DNA from 4 places in the Pantoea deleyi genome. Region 3 is predicted to be linked to each of the others. Evidence: riboswitches for the same ligand, from Rfam matches in the RefSeq annotation. Region 3 holds a riboswitch; each other region holds the start of a gene.

Region 1 (5,316 bases), on a different replicon from region 3:
AGCCGTAAGCCGGCCTGCCGAATGCGGTCAAGATCGGCGATATCCAGGTCCTCCTGACCCAGATGGACGCCATAGGCCCGATGCTTTATCGCCAGCGCCCAGTAATCGTTGATAAACAGGCGCGCATCGTAGCGCTGAGCCAGCGCAATCGCCTGCGCGATGGCAGGCTCAGCGATCGCCTCGGGCTGATCTTTTATGCGCAGCTGGATCGTGCGGACGCCCGCCTCCAGCAGGCGTGCGATCCAGTCGGGGCTGTCAACCACCGGATAAAGCCCCAGGCGCGGGGCGGTAGCAGGAAATGCAGGCATCGTTAATCCTCCTTCAGAGTGTCGGCGGGGTGATAGAGTTCACCGCCGTGGCGACGAAATCGGTCTGACATCTGCGCCATGCCTACGGTGACAGGCTCGGCGCGCGTATCCTGGCGGGCGGCGAACGCACGCACCTCCTGAGAAATTTTCATCGAGCAGAATTTCGGGCCACACATCGAGCAGAAGTGCGCCACCTTGCCCGACTCCTGCGGCAGGGTTTCGTCATGCATCGTCCGGGCAGTGTGGGGATCAAGGGCCAGATTGAACTGGTCCTCCCAGCGGAATTCAAAGCGCGCCTTGGACATCGCGTTATCGCGGATCTGCGCGCCCGGATGGCCTTTCGCCAGATCGGCGGCATGGGCCGCGATTTTGTAGGTAATCAATCCCTGTTTCACATCCTCCTTGTTCGGCAGACCCAGATGCTCTTTGGGGGTAACGTAACAGAGCATGGCGCAGCCAAACCAGCCGATCATGGCGGCACCGATACCGGAAGTGAAATGGTCATAGCCGGGCGCGATATCGGTAGTCAGCGGGCCAAGCGTGTAGAAGGGCGCTTCATCGCACAGGTCGAGCTGTTCGGTCATGTTGCGGCGGATCATATGCATCGGCACATGGCCCGGCCCTTCAATCATCACCTGAACGTCATATTCCCAGGCGATGCGGGTCAGTTCGCCCAGGGTGCGCAGCTCGGCAAACTGCGCCTCATCGTTGGCATCCTGAATCGAACCCGGACGTAAACCGTCACCCAGCGACAGGGAGACGTCATATGCGGCGCAGATTTCACAGATTTCCCGGAAATGCTGATAGAGGAAGTTCTCCTGATGGTGCGACAGGCACCATTTCGCCATGATCGAACCGCCGCGTGACACAATGCCGGTCAGCCGCTTCGCCGTCATCGGCACATAGCGCAGCAGCACGCCCGCGTGGATAGTGAAGTAATCCACCCCCTGTTCCGCCTGCTCAAGCAGCGTATCCCGGAAGATCGCCCAGTTCAGTGACTCGGCCACGCCATTTACTTTCTCCAGCGCCTGATAGATGGGGACGGTGCCGATGGGCACCGGGCTGTTGCGCAGGATCCATTCGCGCGTTTCATGGATATAGCGTCCGGTGGAGAGATCCATCACCGTATCGGCGCCCCAGCGGGTGGACCAGACCAGCTTCTCCACTTCCTCTTCAATGGAAGAGGTCACCGCGGAATTGCCGATGTTGGCGTTGACCTTTACCAGAAAGTTGCGGCCGATGATCATCGGTTCCGATTCAGGGTGGTTGATATTGGCCGGGATGATGGCGCGACCGGCCGCTACCTCCTGCCGCACGAACTCGGGCGTTATGGCAGCGGGCAGATGTGCGCCAAAACTGTGGCCCGGATGCTGTTGCAGCAGCACCTCCGCGCGGATGCGATCCCGGCCCATATTTTCCCGCAGGGCGATGAACTCCATCTCCGGGGTAACAATCCCCTGGCGGGCGTAGTGCAGTTGCGTGACGCAGCGGCCTGTCCGGGCGCGTCGCGGGATTGGCAGCTGGTCGAAGCGCAGGTGGTCCAGCCCCTCATCAGCCAGTCGCTGCTGGGTATAGCCGGAGCTGTTCTGGCTTAGGGGTTCACTGTCGTCGCGTTCAGCAATCCAGCCGGCGCGCAGCTTCGCCAGACCCCGATGCACGTCGATCTCTGCGGCGGGGTCGCCATAGGCACCCGCCGTGTCATAGACCGGCACGGCTTCATTCTGTTCATAGAGTGGCGCGTCTTTGCTGCCGCCGGTAGGGGTCGGCGTCATCGCGATTTCCCGCATCGGCACGCGGATATCGTCCCGGCTGCCGGTTATCCAGATACGACGGGAGCGGGGGAACGCACTGCCGCCCCGCAGGGAGTGGATAAATTCCTGCGCCTGGGCGCGTTGTTCACGACGGGTCATTTTAGGGTCAGACATAGCAATCTTCCTGTTAAAGGGGAACGATGCTTGTCCGGAGTTCGGAAGGAGTAAGCGTACAGACAGCGCACAACGGCTGGCAGACAGCGACTGATTACTCTTGTTCCCTTCGCAGGTTCTAACCTGATCAGGTTCCGCGGATCCCGAATTAACGGTCTCAGCCCGGATGGGCACTCCGACAAGAAGCGGTTTTTACGCGGGCGCTTAGCGCGGCCTCAGCGGTAAAAACGTGATATTTCAACGCACAAATAAAAAAGGTCCTTTGGCGTACCGGCCTCAGAACCTGTTCAGCATAAAAGGGCTACCGGATAATCACAATACCCCTGATGTGAATCGGCATTACGCCGGACGGGCAATCTGGCTGTCGTTGGCAACGGGCGGTTTGGCCAGCTGATTATCCCACGCAAGCTGAATCAGCTTATCTTCCAGCGTAAAGCGCGCTTCCAGCACTTCGCCCACTTCGGACAGCGCCTGCTGGAAGGTCATGCAGTTCTCATCGTCAATCGCCTGCTGCAGGTGACCATCATACAGCTGCATCAGACGCTCGGTGTTCGCTTCCAGCGGCGGGTAGATCTGCGCGGCGGCAATCATCGGGCTGTCGCCACTCATCTCGTTGATGACGCGCTCATAGATGCTGAAGTGACCTGCAGAGAGGTAATCGACCAGACCGTGACAGAAGTTGTCCAGCGCCTGCTCATCCAGACGCGTCAGCGCCTCTTTGTTGGGTTTAAGACCGACGAGGTGATAATAGTTCACCAGGAGCTGACGACGGGCTTCAAGCCATGAATCGACCAGTTCATTACTGCCACCTACGCGTTCAGCCAGGACTTCTAACTGGTTAAGCATATCTAACTCCATGTGAGTTATAGTTGTTTATCTACACACTTAACATCAGGGCTTCAGCGTGCGATTTGACGCTAAGGATGACGAAATAAATGCAATGCGAAATCTCAAGCGTAGACGCTGGATGGTGGATTGTCAGCCATGAACAGAAACTTTGGTTGCCACAAGGTGATTTACCCCACGGAAACGCCGAAAAATTTGGCTTAACGGGCAGTAAAGCCCGGACGATTGGGGAGTGGCAGGGTGAAAAAGTCTGGCTGATTTGCGAGCCGCGTCCAGCCGATATGTTTTCGGTACGGCAGCTGATCGATCAGGATGTGGAACTGTTTCAGCTGGCCGGGCGCGGCGTGCAGCTGGCAGAGTTCTACCGCTCTCATCGCTGGTGCGGCTACTGCGGGCATGAAATGCACCACAGCAAACATGAATTTGCCTGCCTGTGCAGTCACTGCCGCGAACGCTACTATCCACAGATCGCGCCCTGCATCATTGTGGCTATCCGCCGCGGCGATGAGATCCTGCTGGCAAACCATGCCCGGCATCGCAACAAGGTCTACACCGTGCTGGCGGGGTTTGTCGAAGTCGGCGAAACGCTGGAGCAGGCCGTCGCCCGTGAGGTGATGGAAGAGAGCAATATCCGCATCAAAAATGTCCGTTACGTGACCTCCCAGCCGTGGCCCTTCCCGCAATCGCTGATGACCGCCTTTATGGCGGAGTATGAGAGCGGCGATCTGCAGCACGACGGCAAAGAGCTGCTGGATGCGGCCTGGTTCCGGTTCGACGATCTGCCGCTGCTGCCTCCGCCGGGCACCGTGGCACGCCGCCTGATTGAAGATACCGTCGCCCTGTGCCGCGCAGAAGCGTGAAAGTGCTACACTACACGCCTGTTATTGAGAGAGTGTTGAGATGAGTGAACTGAAGAACGATCGTTATTTGCGTGCCCTGTTACGTCAGCCGGTCGATGTCACGCCGGTATGGATGATGCGACAAGCCGGGCGCTATTTGCCGGAGTACAAAGCGACGCGCGCCCAGGCGGGTGACTTTATGTCGCTGTGTAAAAACGCCGAGCTGGCCTGTGAAGTCACCCTGCAGCCGCTGCGCCGTTATCCGCTGGATGCCGCCATCCTCTTCAGTGACATCCTGACGATTCCGGATGCGATGGGACTGGGACTCTATTTCGAAGCGGGTGAAGGTCCGCGTTTCGCAAACCCTGTGACCTGCCGCGCGGACGTCGAGCGTTTACCGGTGCCCGATCCGGAAATGGAGCTGGGCTATGTGATGAATGCCGTTCGCACCATCCGTAAAAATCTCAACGGCGACCTGCCGCTGATCGGCTTCTCGGGCAGCCCCTGGACGCTGGCGACCTATATGGTCGAAGGCGGCAGCAGCAAGGCCTTTACCCGCATCAAGAAGATGATGTATGCCGAGCCCGCCACGCTGCACGCGATGCTGGACAAGCTGGCCGACAGCGTCATCCTCTACCTCAACGCGCAGATCCGCGCCGGTGCGCAGTCCGTCATGGTGTTTGATACCTGGGGCGGCGTGCTGACCGGTCGTGACTACCGCGAGTTCTCACTCCACTACATGCACAAAATTGTCGATGGCCTGCTGCGTGAAAACGACGGCCGCCGTGTGCCGGTGACGCTGTTCACCAAAGGGGGCGGACAGTGGCTGGAAGCGATGGCGGCCACCGGCTGTGATGCGCTGGGTCTCGACTGGACCACCGACATCGATGACGCACGCCGTCGCGTTGGCGACAAAGTGGCGCTGCAGGGCAACATGGACCCCTCTATGCTCTATGCGGCCCCTGAGCGTATCGAACAGGAAGTGGCGGGTATCCTTGAGCGCTTTGGCGCGGGCACCGGCCACGTCTTCAATCTGGGACACGGTATTCATCAGGATGTTCCGCCAGAAAATGCCGGCGTCTTTGTGGAGGCGGTGCACCGTCTGTCACGTCCCTGGCATCAGGAGTAATCATGGATATTGCCGCACTTCGCGCTGAGCAGCTTCAACGCGCCGCTGACGTGGTGCGTGAGGATGACTTCGACGTGCTGCCGCCCCGCTTTATTGGCGGGGCGGACGTGGGATTCGAGCAGGAAGGCGCGATCACGCGGGCGGCGATGGTCGTGCTGGAATATCCCTCGTTAACGCTGGTGGAGCATCGCATCGCCCGTATCGAGACCACCATGCCCTATATCCCGGGCTTCCTCTCGTTCCGGGAATATCCGGCGCTGATGGCGGCG
Region 2 (5,316 bases), 170 kb from region 3:
TGAGTGCAGAGGGATGCGCCTCCACCCGACACGCCGGATTCCGCTCCGCCAGCGCGCGCTGCGCGCACAGGGCTTTGGGCTGCCCCACATCCTCAACGCCGAACAGCGTCTGCCGATGAAGGTTGTGCAGTTCGACGCAGTCACCATCGTAAAGACGGATGAAGCCTGTGCCCGCGCCCGCCAGTAACGGCAGCAGCGCCGCGCTGAGTCCGCCCGCCCCCACCACCAGAACCCGCGCCCGGCTCAGCCGCTGCTGGCCCGCGTCGCCGATCTCCGGCAGCATGGTCTGTCGCTGATAACGATCCATCGCCGCTCCTTAACTGAACTGTGCCAGCCCGAAAATCGGCGTCGAGGCCGATGCCATATCACGAGGCTCCATCAGCCCCGCCTCAAATGCCTCGCGTCCGCCGTGAATCGCGGCGGCAAAGGCCCCGGCCATCCGCGCCGGATCGCGTGCTTTGGCGACCGCCGTGTTGAGCAGCACGCCGTCGAAGCCCATCTCCATCGCCTGCGCCGCCTGGCCCGGTGCGCCAATGCCCGCATCGATAATCAGCGGCACATCGCTGAACCAGGCGCGCATGGCGCGCAGCCCTTCGATGTTGCGCAGTCCCTGGCCGGAGCCGATCGGCGCGCCCCAGGGCATCAGCAGTTCGCAGCCCGCCTCCAGCAGTTTTTCGCCCACGATCAGATCTTCCGTGGTGTAGGGAAACACCTGAAAACCCTCCGCGCAGAGGATCCGGGCCGCTTCCACCAGCGCAAAGGGGTCGGGCTGCAGCGTATCGGCGTGACCGATCACCTCCAGCTTGATCCACGGGGTGCCGAAGAGTTCGCGCGCCATCTGCGCCGTCGTCACCGCCTCTTTGACCGTGTGGCAGCCCGCGGTGTTGGGCAGAATCCGTTTATTCACCTGTTGCAGCAGCGAGCGGAAAGCCCCGCCTTCGCTGCCCTCGCGGCGAAGGCTGACGGTAATGATTTCCGTGCCGGAGGCGTCGATCGCCTGGTGAAGGATCTCCGGCGAGGGATACCCGGCGGTGCCGAGCAGGAAGCGCGACTGAGGTTCGAACTGATAGAACATGATTATCCTCCCTGCATCGGTGACAGAACTTCGACCTGACAACCCGCCTCAAGCTGCTGGCTGGCATAGCCGCTGCGCGGCACAAACGCACCGTTCAGGGCGGTAGCGACGCTGCGCGGATCGATCTGCTGCTCCGTCATCAGTTCTGCCAGCGTGCTGGCAGCGGTTTCGATTGTGCGTCCATTGAGTTCAACCCGCATGTGTCATCTCCTGAGTCAGTTGCAGCATAAGTTTTTCAGCCATGATCGGGGCCAGCAGGAAGCCGTGGCGGTAGAGGCCATTCAGCGAAAAACGGCCCTCTTCGTAGCGCACCTCCGGCAGGTTCTGCCGGTAGGCGGGACGCAGACCGGTGCCGCTCTCCACAATGCGGGCTTCGGCCAGCGCCGGATGCAGGCTGTAGGCGGCGCTGAGCAACTCCATCATCGCCCTGGCGCTAATCGGGCTGCTGTCGTGGCTTTCGACCATGGTCGCCCCCAGCATGAAGTGCCCCCCGGCACGCGGCACCAGATAGCAGGGAAAACGGGGATGCAGCAGCCGTACCGGACGGGAAAGCTGGATGTCGGACGTCTGCAGGATCACCATTTCGCCCCGCACCGCGCGCAGTGCGGGCTGCTGTGCGGCGGCGTGAATGCCACGGCAGTCGATGATTTTTCCGGCAGGTTGTCCGCTGTGAAAGGCAACGCCCGCCTGCTGCAGGGTGTCGCGCAGCTGCTGCATCGCCCGGCGTGGATCGAGATGCGCTTCCCGGGCAAAGAACAGGCCGCGGGCAAAACGGTTTTCCAGCGCAGGCTCGATTTCGCCGGGCGTGACCCACTGATGCGCCTGGGTCAGGCTGGCAAAGCGAATGAGTTCGCGACTGTCACGCGGCGGCGCCACTACCAGCGTGCCCTGCTGCGCTACGCCCGCCACGCGCTTCGCCCACCAGCCGGCCGCGTGCTGGCCCCAGGTGATCACCTCCGGCGGCGCACTCTCGGCTTCGCACCAGGGCGCGAGCATCCCGCCCGCCCAGTGGGACGCGGCACGGCACGCTGGCTGCGTAATGATTTCGACCGTTTCTCCGCGCTCCATCAGCAGCGTGGCGACGCACAGCCCGGCCACGCCGCTGCCGAGCACCGACCAGCGGCTCATGACCGCCATCCGGCAGGAAGAGAAGGTTTCAGGATGAGATTTTTCACATTGCCCTCGTTTTGGTTAACGAAGACCCGTGATACAGAGGGAAAAGGCAAAGGCGCATGTGCCCCTGCGGCAAGTATCGGCTGCGATACCCGTCTTCCTACGCCAGTATCAACTGGGTCAGGTTCTAAGGGTCGCTAAGCCGCGCGATGCGCTATTAGCCTCTCAGTCTCTCCGGCGAGACTCCCCTGACGGCTCTAGTTGTAAGTTAAGCGGGCGGGTTCGTCAAGACGCGGGCACAAAGCAGGGGCAGAAAAGCGCGGGGAAAGAAAAGAGACAGGCAACCCCGGTTCGTTTGACGACGCCAGGGCGCCAGGGCGATCAGAGCGCCTGCAGCGCCTGTGTCAGGGTCTCAGTGACTTCGCGGATACGCGGTTCGGCGCGGCGGTAGTAGGTCCACTTACCGACTTTGCTGGCTTCGACCAGACCGGCACTCTGCAGGGCCTTGAGGCATAACGAGGTGGCGGGCTGTGATAAGCCCGCCTTGTCCTGGATGAGGCTGGCGCAGACACCGTACTGATCGAAGGGATAGAGCTGCGAATAGCCCGCAAACGCCTCGTCAGGTTCTTTAAGCCACTTCAGCACGGCCACACGCGTCGGGTTGGCCAGCAGCTTCAGGGCATTTTCCGGGGACATGCCGCCTCACAGAGTATCAGGATGGGTAAAAAGGATAGTCAGTATACCCTTTCTCACCGCCGCCATACAGCGAGGCGTGGTCCACCGCGTTCAGGGCATAACCCGACCGGATACGCGCAGGCAGATCGGGGTTGGCGATGAAGCTGCGGCCAAACCCAAACAGATCACCCCAGCCTTTTTCCAGCATCTGCTGCGCTTTCTCTGCGGTGTAGCGGCCGGAATAGATGATCGGTGAACGGAAGGTGTCGCGCAGTGCGATGCGGAAACTCTCCGGCATCGCCGGGCTGTTATCCCAGTCCGCTTCGGCGATGGAGAGATAGCCGACTTCCAGCGTATTCAGCAGCTGCGCAGCGTGGATATAGGTGGCGTGTGGATCGCGTTCAACCAGACCGAGGTAAACGCGCTCTTCGTCGGTGCTCGAAAACAGCGGCGCAAACCGGACGCCAACCCGATGGCTGCCAAAGACTGCGCTGACGGCCTGAACCACTTCACGCAGGAAGCGCAGACGCTTCTCTGCCGAGCCGCCATATTCATCCGTGCGGAAGTTTGTCTGCGCCGAAATAAACTGGTTGATCAGATAACCGTTGGCAGCATGCAGCTCAACGCCGTCGAATCCGGCAGCTTTAGCGTTCTCCGCCGCACGCCGGTAGAGCGCCACGATCTCTTTGACTTCGCAGGTGGTCAGCTCGCGTGGCTCGCTGGGTGCGGTCAGCATCCCGGTACCCGGTCCGGTTTCGATAAATACCCGGACGTTATCGGCAGCGATGGCCGAGGGGGCAACCGGTGCCTCATTGCCCGGCTGAAGCGCATTGTGAGAGACGCGGCCTACGTGCCAGAGCTGGCAGAAAATCGTGGCGCCCTGCTGATGCACCGCCTCTGTCACCTTTTTCCAGCCCGCGATCTGCGCCTCACTGTGGATGCCCGGCGTCCAGGCGTAGCCCTGCCCGCGTGGCTCAATCTGGGTACCTTCGGTGATCATCAGCCCGGCACTGGCACGCTGGCGGTAATACTCCACCATCATCTCGCCGGGGATATTGCCCGGCTGTTCGCTGCGGCAGCGGGTCAGCGGCGGCAGGACGATGCGGTTACGAAGGCTGAGATCGCCCAGGGTCAGGGGGCTGAACAGTGACGGCATAAAAAAATCCTCGGATGCGTGAAAAGCCGTCATTATATTTACACATTTAAATTTGTAAATGTGTAATCGCTTTTTTTATCTGAGGCTCGCCGGGACGGGCACCCGCTGATATCCAGCCTGTTTCAGCGGCAGGATGAGGCGAAGCATTAACACCGCTTTTAAGCGAACGCCTGTCCCGGCGGACGCACACGACAGAGGTTTTCCGCAGACGGACGGCGTCCTCATCCGCCTCTCCTGTGCACCCCGCATCCGCGTATTGTGACGAATCGCCCTTTTGTCGCTTATTATGGTCATCGCCTTGAGTCGTGCGCGACAGAGACACGGTTTCTGCGCGCTTCCTTCCGCAGGATTCAGCCAGAGGAAACGTCGTGAATAACCCCCTCGCGTTAGACGCGCTCGGACCACGTATCTCTATTATGGGGCCATCGAACAGTGGAAAATCGACCCTGGCAGAGGCGATTTCCCGCAAAACCGCGTTACCCGCCGTCTATCTTGATCAGCTTCACCATGTGCCGGGAAGTCAGTGGCAACCCAGAGCCACAGCCGAATTTTTGCAGCTGCATACTGAAGCGGTGAGGCAGGAGAGATGGGTGATCGAGGGAAATTACACCCGATGCATTGAAGAGCGACTCGCTCGCGCCACGGGGCTGATTCTGCTGGATGTCAGCGTGCCCGTGGCCCTGCTGAGGTACATCCGCAGGTGCTACTCCTCTGCCCCGCGCATTGGCGGGCTGGGTTCGGGCCGCGATCCCATAACCCTGGCGATGCTGAAATATATTACCCGCACCGCCCCGCAGAACCGGAAACGCCATCAGCAGATCTTTGCTCAGGTAAGCCTGCCAAAAATCCGGCTTCACTCACAGAGTGAGATTCAAGCCTGCTCGGAATCCTGGGGGTTAGCGCTGAACATCCCCCGGTAACACCAGCCATTAATCAACGAGCTTCAGGCTCGCCAGCAGCGCGTCCAGCGACGCGACGGGCCCGGCGTGGTCAGATGCGGATCGGGTGGTATCCCAGGGCATCGCGTCATCGGTGCAGTAATCCCCGATGCACTGCATCCCGGCAGGTTCATTAAGCAACCCTACCGGAATCCAGATATACGCAGGGTCACGCAACCGGTTTGGCACCGGCGAGCCGCAGCATGAACAGAAATCGCATCGATAACCGCCTGGTTTTGACCAGGACGCGATCTGCGCCTCTCCCGATAACCAGGTGAAATCACGCTCGTTTACCAGTGTTGCCAGGTTATGGCCGGTTCCGCTCTGTTTTCTGCACAGGGAACAGTGGCAGCGGTAAT
Region 3 (5,316 bases):
CGGGTTTCTCACTCACTGCCGGTGGCGTAACGCTCAACCGGCGTGATTTTTTTAATCAGTTTGTTCGCAAACAGAAACTGCTCATAGGCCTGATAGCGGGCGCGATCCAGTTTTGCCGGATCGGTCGCAAACCGCGGCAGCGTGGCGCGCCAGGCCTCGTGATTCAGCGGTGTGTTCAGTTCCGGATGCAGGCGGGCAAACGCCTGCCAGCTCGCTTCAGGATGCGCCTGCAGCTCCGCATTCCCCTTCTTCAGCGCGCGCAGGAATTTTCGGATCTTCTCTGCATGCGCCTCATCCCGGTTGGCGACGATGATCAGCTCGTCATAGGCCGGTACTCCATAATCCTCGATGTTGAAGACCACCGGATCTTTTCCCTGCTGCTTCAGTTCCAGCGCCTCAATATTGCGATAGCCGCCGATCACCGCGTCCACCTGGCCGGTCAGCAGAGCGCTGGTCAGCTGAAAATTGACGTTAACCAGTTTCACCTGGTCGCTGGCCGTGCCGTTGTGCGCCAGCATGGTCGCCAGCGTCGCCTGTTCGATGCCGCTGACGGAGTAGCCGATGCGCTTGCCTTTTAAATCGCCCGGCTGCCGGATGGATTTATCCAGCGTCATCAGGGTGTTCAGAGGCGTATTCACCAGCGTGCCGACCCGCATCAGCGGCAGGCCCTGATCGGCAAAGAAGTGCAGCTGCGGCTGATAGGTGATGGCCAGGTCGGCCTGCTTCGCGGCCACCAGACGCGGCGGCAGCGCAGGGTCGGAGGGCGGGATCATCGTCACCTCCAGCCCCTCAGCGGCAAAGGCCCCGCTCTGCTGGGCCACCATCAGAGGCGCGTGATCGGGATTGATATACCAGTCGAGCACCAGCGTCAGTTTTTCCATCGTCTGCGCCTGAGCGGCGAGAGAGGCGCTGAACAGCAGGGTAAACAGGGGCATTTTTGTCATGGGGTTTCTCATCAGTGAGGTCATTAAGGCGTTTCCGGTGCCCAGGCGATCAGGCGGCGCAGCAGACGATCGAGGATCAGCCACAGGGCCAGCGTCATCAGCACCAGAATAAACAGGGCGGCGAAACAGAGATCACTCTGCATCCGGGCATTGGCGTTCAGCATTACGTATCCCAGCCCTTCCGCGGAACCGACCCATTCGCCAATGATGGCGCCGATGGGCGCGACGGCGGCGGCCATGCGCAGGCCGGAACCCAGCGCGGGCAACGCGGCGGGCAGCCGGACATGCCCTAGCTGCGCCCCCTGTGACGCGCCCATCGTGCGGGCCAGATCGAGGTAGCCGGGCGGGACGCGACGCAGGCCGTCGAAAAAGGTGGAGGTCACGGGAAAGAAGATCACCAGTATCGCCATCGCCACTTTGGCCCCCATGCCGAAGCCAAACCAGAGCACCAGCAGGGGAGCCAGAGCAAACACCGGGATCGCCTGGCTGCTGATTACCAGCGGCATCATCCAGCGCCGCAGCCCCGGCGAAAAGGTCATACCCAGCGCCAGTGCGCCGCCCAGCAGCACACCGGCAGCCATGCCGCTGAGGATTTCGGACAGGGTGATCAGCGTGTGATGGGTTAAATAGTCCGCGTTCTGCCACAGCGCGGCGGCGACCGACGCGGGTGAGGGCAGCAGAAAGGCTGGCACGGCGGTGAGCGTGGCCAGCCACCACGCCGCGATCAGCCCGGTGGCGAGTATCAGGGCACGGCGAAGACCGGAAAAGCCTGCCTGTAATTTCATCCGGCTACCCCGCTTAGCTGTTTCAGCAGCGTGGCCTGACGCTGAATGACGTGGAGGTCATCGGCGGCGCGCGGGGGGGCGCCCGCCAGGGGCGCACAGGCTTCCACACCCGCCGGACTGATTACCAGACAATGGTGTGCGAGCCGACAGGCCTCCGCGACATCATGGGTAATCAGCAGAACGGTGTGACCTGTCAGCACGTCGGCCGCCAGCGTCTGAATCTGACTGCGGGTCAGGGCATCCAGTGCCGAGAAAGGCTCATCCATCAGGACAATGGGCTGGCGGGTGTAGAGCGTCCGCGCCAGTGCCGCACGCTGCCGCATTCCGCCGGAGAGCGTCGCGGGCCGTGCGCGGGCGCACTGGCTCAGCCCGACCCGCGCCAGCAGATGCTGCGCCCGGTCGCGGTCGGGCTTTTCCCCGCGCAGGCGGCTGGCGAGGCAGACATTCTGTTCTATCGTCAGCCAGGGGTAGAGCAGATCCTGCTGACCCATCCAGGCGATGCGGCCGCCCAGCGGCAGGCCGTCACTGCCGCTGACCTGTCCAGCGGTGGGCGGTGTCAGGCCCGCGATAACCCGCATCAGGCTGCTTTTACCGACGCCGCTGGCACCGAGCAGCGCGGTGATCTCCCCGCCCGCAATCGCCAGGTCGAGCTGGCTGAAGAGCGGTCGCTGCCCGAAACACAGGCTGAGCTGACGCACCGAAATCCCCGGCGCGACAGGTGGGGTCGCGCCCCTCATGCGCCGTGCGCCGGGCTGGAGGCATAGTTCAGGCCCATCTGCCAGAAGGCTGATTCGAGCCGCGTTGCGGTGGTGAAGATCGCCGTCAGCCGGAGAAAACGTGCTTCCCCGGCACCTTCATCTGCCAGACGTTCAAACAGGGAAAGCGAGCGGCGAACGCCCGCCAGATAGTTTTCATCCCCGTAGTTCCTGATCCACGCCGCATAGGGGTTGCCCTCAAAGCGGGTCGCCGGGTCGTGCAGCAGGCTCAGGCCGATCTCCGCGTACCCGGCGACGCACGGCATCAGCGCCGTCAGCAGCGCCAGCGCATCGCCGGTGTGGCCGACATCCAGCACATAGCGGGTGTAGTTCAGCGTCTCCATCGCTTCGGGTTCGTCTGCCATCGCCGCTTCGCTGATGCCCCATTGCCGGCAGTAGGCCTGATGCAACGGCAGTTCACTGATGATGGCGTTAAGCGAGGCGGTCGCATGGCGCAGCGCGTCAGGGTCGGCGAGTTTACTGATCAGCAGGCCCCAGGCGCGGGCAAAATGCAGCAGAAACTGATAGTCCTGCACCAGATAATGGCGAAAGGCGGCGACAGGCAGCGTGCCCTGGCCGAGTTGCTGCACAAAGTCGTGCGCAACATAGGCGTGCCAGTGCGGACCCGCCTGCTGGCGCAGACGGCCATAAAAGCCGGTGTCGAAAAGCGGATGTGACATAGGATCTCCGGTAGTCAGGGAGATCCGGGCATACGGTCTGGAACAGGGGATAATGCAGGCAATGAGGCAGTAGATTCTGCCGACCCGTCCCTTCGCTGGCATGACCCAGATCAGGTTCAAAGGGTTCGGCTTACGCCATCTCAGCCCGTTACAGGACACCCCTCGGAGACATTGGTTATACGATAATTCCTGCCGGAGCACAATCGGCACAGACGCCGCAATCGCGTCTCAGCCTCTGCGGTTGCCGGCATTCAGTGACGGTGTCACTCCAGATCGCTGCCGTTGCTGGCGATCACTTTCCTGTACCACCAGAATGACTTCTTGCGCGTGCGTGCCAGCGTGCCGTTTCCGCGATCGTCGCGGTCAACGTAGACAAACCCGTAGCGTTTGCTCATCTCACCGGTCGAGGCCGCCACCAGATCGATGCAGCCCCAGCTGGTGTAGCCCAGCACCGGCACGCCATCCTCTATCGCATCGCCCATCGCGCGAATATGTTCACGAAGATAGCTAATGCGGTAGTCGTCGCGAATTTCGCCGTTATCGTCGGGTTCGTCACGCGCGCCCAGGCCATTTTCCACCAGGAACAGCGGCTTCTGGTAGCGGTCATACATCATGTTCATGGTGATGCGTAAGCCGAGCGGATCGATGCCCCAGCCCCACTCGCTGCGCGGCACATGCGGGTTAGTCAGGGATTTCACCACATTGGCGGCGCTGCTGTTCTGCTCGTTCATCTCTGCCGAGGCGCAGCGTGAGGCGTAATAGCTGAACGAGACAAAATCGACGCTGTGCTTCAGGATCTCATCATCCCCGTCGGCGATATCAAGGGTGATCCCCTTTTCCCGGAACAGGCGGGCGGCGTAGGCGGGGTACGCGCCCCGCGCCTGCACATCGATAAAGAAGAGATTCTCGCGATCCTTTTCCAGCGCCGCCCAGACATCTTCCGGCTTGCTGGACCAGGGGTAGAAGTTTCCGCCAGCCAGCATGCAGCCGACCTGATTCGCCGGGTTCACCTCATGCGCGATGCGTGTCACCCATGCGCTGGCGACCAGCTCATGATGCGCCGCCTGATACTTCACCTGCTCCTGATTCTCGCCGGGTTCGAACACCAGCCCCGCGCCGGAAAACGGACTGTGCAGCAGGATGTTGATCTCGTTAAAGGTCAGCCAGTATTTCACCAGGCCATCAAACGCCTCGAAGCAGGTGCGGGCGTAGCGGGCAAAGAAGTCGACCATCTTCCGGTTTCGCCATGAGCCATATTCGGTGACCAGATGCATCGGCACATCGAAATGGCAGAGCGTCACCAGCGGTTCGATATGATGTTTCCGGCACTCCTCAAACACCGCGCGATAAAAAGCGATGCCCGCCGGATTCGGCTCCGGTTCGTCGCCGTTGGGATAGAGCCGACTCCAGGCAATCGAGGTGCGGAATACGCTGAACCCCATCTCCGCCATCAGCGCAATATCTTCCCGATAGCGGTGATAGAAATCGATAGCCTCATGGCTGGGATAGAACTCATCGTCACGCAGGGTAAACCGCTTTTCCAGCCCCAGCTTGACCGGCATACGGTGCGGCCCGTGCGGGATCATATCCACGGTGGTTAAGCCTTTTCCGCCTTCGCGAAAACCGCCTTCACTCTGGTTCGCGGCCAGCGCGCCACCCCATAAAAATCCTTGCGGAAACCTTGATTCAGACATGCAATCCTCTTTGTTCTGGTCACGTTGACCGGAGCCTTTAAAGGCTGTTAACCGTGCGGGTGCGTTCCGATACGGGTGATGGCTGCGGTGCGGCCTGCGGGTCGCTCTCGGGAATATCCTCGAAGCCCAGCAGCAGCGTCAGGACAAACGACAGCACCACCGACAGCACCATCACCGCGCCAACCCAGACAATCGTCATTGGATTGGCGGGATCGAAGAACTGGACGCTGGTAAAGAGGCCGGGCGAGGCCATCGAATGACTGGCCAGTCCGCCGATTCCCGCGACCGCGCCGCAGATAAAGCCGCTGATCAGACAGGCGATCAGCGGCCGTTTCAGGCGAACCGCCACGCCATACAGCGCCGGTTCTGAAATGCCCGCCACAATGGCGGAGGCCGCTGCAGCCAGCGCGGTCTGGCGCAGCTCGCGGTTTTTCGTGCGAAACGCCACCGCCAGGGAC
Region 4 (5,316 bases), on a different replicon from region 3:
CGAATCACAGAGTCTGCCGTAACGCTCCGCCACATCCCGCATCGGGTTTTCCAGCACTTTCATGGCATAGGGAATGGCGATCAGCGCATTGGTAAAGATCACCAGCCCCTCTGCCGAATCGGGCAGGCCGATCGTGGCGTTGAACAGCAGGAAAAACCCGGTGGCGAGGACGATGCCGGGCATCGCCAGGATCAGCATCCCGCTGGTGTCGATCAACTGAGCGGCCACCGGGCGCTGACGCAGCCGCAGCTCACGGCTGCTCCACAGCAGCATCATGGTCAGCGCCACACAGAGCAGGCCCGCGCCGGTGGCGATACGCAGCGAGGTAAAAGTCGCCTGCCAGAGGGCTGGCTGCGCCAGTGCGCCCCGCACGCCGCCGTGCAGCCCCTCGACAATCACCGCCGCCAGCGGGGGCAGCAGCAGGAGCAGCGCCAGCAGGATCAGCAGCGTATCGATCAGCTGCGCCGCGCGCGAATCCTGCGGATCGCGCCAGCCGCTGAGCTGGCTGCTTCCGGCGGGGATCGCCTTGCTGAAGCGCTGACTGAGCAGCACCAGCGTCAGGCAGCAGCCGAGCTGGATCATCGCCAGCAGGGCGGCGCGGCCGGGATCGTAGTCATAACTCAGCGCCTGGAAGATCGCCAGTTCGATAGTGGTCGCCTGCGGACCGCCGCCCAGCGACAGCACGGTGGCAAAGCTGGCAAAGCAGAGCATAAAGATCAGCGCCCCGGCAGGCAGCAGCTGACGCCGCAGCCACGGCCACTCCAGCAGACGAAAGTGGTGCCAGCCGCGCAGGCCAAGCTGAGCCGCCAGCTGACGCTGCTCTGCCGGGATCTGCTCCAGCGCCTGCAGCAGCAGACGCGTCGCCAGCGGCAGGTTAAAGAAGACGTGCGCCAGCAGGATGCCCGACAGCCCGTAGGGCGAGAAGTGATAGCCGATCCCGGCCCACTGGCAGAGCTGCGCCAGCCAGCCGGTGCGTCCGTAAATCGTCAGCAGACCAAATATCGCCACCAGCACCGGCAGCACCAGGGTCATGGCGCACAGGCGCAGCAACAGCTGACGGCCGGGAAAGCGGCGGCGATAGAGCGCCCGCGCCAGCGGCAGGGCGGGCAGCAGCGACAGCAGTGCGGAGAGCAGCGCCTGACCGAATGAGAACGCGATGACATGGCGCAGGTAATCATCCTGCAACATGCTGCGCAGATCGGTTTCCGGTGCGGCGCTCCAGAGTGCGCCGAAGGCCAGAAACGCCACCAGGGTTAGCAGCAGCGTGGCGAACGATCCGGGCAGCAGCCAGCCCGGCATCAGCGACTGACTGCGCGTTGCCACTGGCTAATCCAGCCGGCGCGCTGGCTGGCGACCTCTTCCGGCGAGAACTGCAGCGCGGTGGCGGGCACCGTCAGGGCGTTAAAACCGGCGGGCAGCGGCGTGGCGGTCACCGGGTACATCCAGTTACCGGTCGGAATGGTGCGCTGGAAGTCGGGGGAGACCATAAACGTCATGAACTGCTGCGCCAGCTCGGGCTGCCTGCTGCTGGCTAACTGCGCGGCGACTTCGACCTGCAGATAGTGGCCTTCGGCAAACGGGGCGGCCGCATAGTTCTCTTTCTTCTCTTCGATGATGTGATAAGCCGGTGAGGTGGTGTAGCTCAGCACCAGATCGCTTTCCCCTTTCAGGAACAGGCCATAGGCCTCACTCCAGCCTTTGGTCACCGTCACGGTTTTCTGCGCCAGCTTCTGCCACGCCTGCGGTGCCTGAACGCCATAGACTTTCTGCATCCAGAGCAGCAGACCTAAGCCGGGGGTGCTGGTGCGGGGATCTTCGTAGATCACCCGCCACTTCTGCGGGCTGTCGACCAGCTCTTTCAGGCTTTTTGGCGGGTTTTTCAGCCGGGTCCTGTCATAGACAAAGGCGAAGTAGCCATAGTCAAAGGGGATGAAGGTCGTGTCATGCCAGCCGCCGGGCAGGGTTAATTTTGTGGTGTCGACCTGACTGCTGGCGAACAGGCCGGTTTTCTGCGCCGTCTGCACCAGATTGTTGTCCAGCCCCAGCACCACATCCGCCTTGCTGTTTTTGCCTTCCATCCTCACGCGGTTCAGCAGCGAGACGCCATCTTCCAGCGTGACAAATTTCAGCTCGCAGTTGCAGCGGGCTTCAAAGGCTTTTTTTACCGCCGGGCCGGGGCCCCAGTCGGCAGAGAAGGAGTCGTAGGTGTAGACCGTGAGAACCGGTTTTGCCGCCAGAACGGGGGCGGAGAGTAACAGCAGGACCGGCAGAACTTTCTTTAACACTTTGCGCTCCTTCAGGAGAATAGGGGATGAGTCGCAAAGGATCTGAGCACTGAGGCCTCTCAAATCCCTACGTCGGTATTAACCGAATCAGGTTCGACGGGTCTCTCTCAGCTGCTTGCTGGTGGCAGGCGGCACCCCGTTGAGAACGCCACATTCTAGTCATTTCATCGGCGTGGCGAAAGCGTTACAGCGCGGGTGGCGCGAACCAGGCCGATTTAAAATCGAACCAGCCCAGCGTATTCATCCGCACGCCGCGCATACTGCGCTGACCTTCGAGCAGCAGCCAGTGGTGAAACAGCGGATGCAGGCCCGCCTCTTCGACTAGCTGTTTGCTCCATTCGGCCAGCGGCAGCGTTTTCTCACGCCAGCGCGCCGCATCGCCCTGCCAGTCGACGGGCAGGCAGTGGTGCAGCAGCGGGATCTCATACAACTGCGCGAACAGCGAATAGTTGAGCGGCAGGGTGAAGTTCACGCTGCCGAGCCAGATGTCACTTTCCGCCTCGCCCTGATACCAGCTCTCGTAGTCGATCTCGCGGGTCACCAGCGTGACGCCATGCTGAGCCAGCAGGGGTCGCAGCGCATTGGCAATGCCTTCATGCTCCACATGCTGGCTGTACCAGGTCAGCGTCAGGTGGGTCAGGCCGGGCGGCTTCTCAACCGGCGTCAGGTCGCGGCGGTGATGCCAGCGCGGCAGCAGGCCATAGGCCGGGAACCAGTAGCGCTGATACCCGACGCCCGCGTGGTTGAGCAGGGCGATGGGGTTAAACAGATAGCTCACCCAGCGCCGGACCGCCGCGTCGCGGCCCTGCGCGGAACGCTGGTCGAACAGCAGGTAGTAGCATCCCTCCTCCAGGCGACTCTCCTCCTGAACCTCATCAGCGCTCTCGCTGTCGCCCTGCAGACGGACACCGGCATAGACCAGCTCATCGCTGATGTCGGGCAGCACCCAGATAGAGACATCGTCGATCAGGGCGCGAAAACCAAAATAGTCATCAAAGGCTTCAATTTTCAGCTGGCTCGCCTGATTGCGGATCACCCGGTAGGGGCCGGTGCCCACCGGCTGGCGGGCAAAATCGGCTAGGGTGGGCCATTCGCGTGGCAGGATCATCGCGCTCACGCTGCCCAGCAGCCAGGGCAGCCACGCGTCGGGCTGGCTTAAGTGGATGTCGAGCGTCCAGGGGGCGGGCGAGGCGATCTCTGCAATATGGGAGAAGAGCGGGTGAGGGCGCTGACGCGCCAGCGTGGCCAGCACATCCTCCATCTCCAGCTCTCTGCCGTGATGAAAACGAATCGCCGGACGCAGAAAGAAGCGCCAGTGTAGCGGCGAGGTCTGCTGCCAGTGATGGGCAATGTCCGGCTCGACTTCCCCGTTTTCCTCATTTATTCGCGTCAGGCCGTTGAAGATCTGGCGGGCAATATGGGTCTCCGAGCGTCGCAGCGGCGAGCCGGGCAGCAGGTTGAGCAGCGGCCGGTAGTAGAGCACCCGCAGGATATGCTTGCCCTGGCGGAAGCTGCGGCCCAGATGCGCGCCGATCATCTGGCGTACCTGATTTTTGTCCCCGACCAGCTGAACCAGCTGATCGATACGATCCTGATCCAGCAGATCCTCGGCGCGCTGCTGCTGTAAGGCCAGCCCGGTGTAGCAGAAGGTGAGCACCGAGCGTTTGCCGCGACCGGCCTCAGCCTGCCAGATCAGCCAGCCTGCGGCCTGCATGCGGTTGAGCAGGTTGCGCATATGGCGGCGCGAGCAGTGCAGCCGATCGGCCAGCTCGCTCAGGGTGATCGCCTGCGTCTGCCCCTGACAGCTCTGCCACAGGCGGATGAACTGCTGCTTCAGACGTGATGAGGACATAAAAGGGGAACTCCCGCTGAAAAGCGCTCTGTTTTTCCTGCCTCATTTTAAGAGCAAACTTTGTGCGATGGGAAGAGCGGGAGGCATTCCCCAGGGAATGGCGTTCGACCCTCACGTCGCGCTTCAGCGCGGTGCTTTTCTGAGTAGGGTGCATTTTCACCGCCAGCAGAGGATCTCTGCTGGCTTTTTTCATGCTGCGCGGTATCGTCTACCCTTCTTTTTTTCCCCGTTTGTCCTGTAAGGGATTTCGCTATGAAATCGCTGTTAACGCGGCAGCGCCGCATCAATCCGGTTTATCTCGCCTTTATGGTCGCCTCTTTTATGCTGGGCGTGGCCGGTGCATTGCAGGCGCCGACCCTCAGCCTGTTTCTGACGCGCGAGGTGCAGGCGCGCCCCTTCTGGGTCGGCCTGTTCTTTACCATCAATGCGGTGGCCGGGATCGTGGTGAGTATGCTGGTGGCAAAGCGCTCTGACAGTGTAGGCGACCGGCGTCATATCATTCTCTTCTGCTGCCTGATGGCGCTGGCCAATGCGCTGCTGTTCGCCTTTACCCGACACTACTTGACGCTGCTCACCCTGGGCGTACTGCTGTCGGCGCTGGCCAGCGTGTCCATGCCGCAGCTGTTTGCGCTGGCGCGCGAGTACGCCGACCAGTCGGCGCGCGAAGCGGTGATGTTCAGTTCGGTGATGCGCGCCCAGCTCTCGCTGGCGTGGGTGATCGGGCCGCCGCTCTCCTTCGCCCTGGCGCTGAACTACGGTTTCGTTACGCTGTTTATCGTGGCCGCCGCGCTGTTTCTGATCTGTATTCTGCTGGTCTGGTTTACGCTGCCGTCGGTGCCGCGCAGCCAGCCGCTGATGCAGAGCGGCGGGCTGCCGATAAGCGGCTGGCGCGATCGGGATGTACGTCTGCTGTTCCTCGCCTCGGTGGTGATGTGGACCTGCAACACCATGTATATCATCGACATGCCGCTCTATATCAGCACCACGCTGGGCCTGCCGGAGAAGCTGGCCGGTCTGCTGATGGGCACGGCGGCCGGGCTGGAGATCCCGGTGATGCTGCTGGCGGGCCACTACGCGCGGCGCATCGGCAAGCGCCGGTTGATGCTGATCGCGGTGGCGGCGGGTGTGCTGTTCTACCTGGGGCTGGTGCTGTTTAATTCCCGCGCGTCGCTGATGGTG

What was found. A riboswitch is a leader RNA that binds a small molecule or an ion and turns the genes downstream of it on or off. The one in region 3 is predicted to bind thiamine pyrophosphate.
Region 1: linked by a shared signal. The riboswitch ahead of thiC (phosphomethylpyrimidine synthase ThiC) and the one ahead of J1C59_RS19785 (TenA family protein) in region 3 are both predicted to bind thiamine pyrophosphate.
Region 2: linked by a shared signal. The riboswitch ahead of J1C59_RS20985 (FAD-dependent oxidoreductase) and the one ahead of J1C59_RS19785 (TenA family protein) in region 3 are both predicted to bind thiamine pyrophosphate.
Region 4: linked by a shared signal. The riboswitch ahead of thiB (thiamine ABC transporter substrate binding subunit) and the one ahead of J1C59_RS19785 (TenA family protein) in region 3 are both predicted to bind thiamine pyrophosphate.

What each region holds. Positions count from the first base shown of each region.
Region 1 covers NZ_CP071405.1:3,794,262-3,799,577, reverse strand. The annotation lists gene thiE (thiamine phosphate synthase) at 1-308, opposite strand, end outside; gene thiC (phosphomethylpyrimidine synthase ThiC) at 311-2,233, opposite strand; TPP riboswitch at 2,321-2,421, opposite strand; gene rsd (sigma D regulator) at 2,573-3,079, opposite strand; gene nudC (NAD(+) diphosphatase) at 3,169-3,939, shown strand; gene hemE (uroporphyrinogen decarboxylase) at 3,980-5,047, shown strand; gene nfi (deoxyribonuclease V) at 5,050-5,316, shown strand, end outside.
Region 2 covers NZ_CP071407.1:374,516-379,831, forward strand. The annotation lists gene J1C59_RS20970 (HesA/MoeB/ThiF family protein) at 1-307, opposite strand, end outside; gene J1C59_RS20975 (thiazole synthase) at 317-1,075, opposite strand; gene thiS (sulfur carrier protein ThiS) at 1,078-1,275, opposite strand; gene J1C59_RS20985 (FAD-dependent oxidoreductase) at 1,265-2,203, opposite strand; TPP riboswitch at 2,329-2,448, opposite strand; gene J1C59_RS20990 (ArsR/SmtB family transcription factor) at 2,570-2,884, opposite strand; gene J1C59_RS20995 (alkene reductase) at 2,901-4,019, opposite strand; gene J1C59_RS21000 (P-loop NTPase family protein) at 4,388-4,939, shown strand; gene J1C59_RS21005 (GFA family protein) at 4,949-5,316, opposite strand, start outside.
Region 3 covers NZ_CP071407.1:95,915-101,230, forward strand. The annotation lists gene J1C59_RS19770 (ABC transporter substrate-binding protein) at 9-944, opposite strand; gene J1C59_RS19775 (ABC transporter permease) at 968-1,729, opposite strand; gene J1C59_RS19780 (ABC transporter ATP-binding protein) at 1,726-2,466, opposite strand; gene J1C59_RS19785 (TenA family protein) at 2,463-3,164, opposite strand; TPP riboswitch at 3,235-3,337, opposite strand; gene J1C59_RS19790 (6-phospho-beta-glucosidase) at 3,428-4,858, opposite strand; gene ascF (PTS cellobiose/arbutin/salicin transporter subunit IIBC) at 4,896-5,316, opposite strand, start outside.
Region 4 covers NZ_CP071405.1:3,274,921-3,280,236, reverse strand. The annotation lists gene thiP (thiamine/thiamine pyrophosphate ABC transporter permease ThiP) at 1-1,323, opposite strand, end outside; gene thiB (thiamine ABC transporter substrate binding subunit) at 1,299-2,285, opposite strand; TPP riboswitch at 2,332-2,434, opposite strand; gene sgrR (HTH-type transcriptional regulator SgrR) at 2,470-4,137, opposite strand; gene J1C59_RS15520 (MFS transporter) at 4,390-5,316, shown strand, end outside.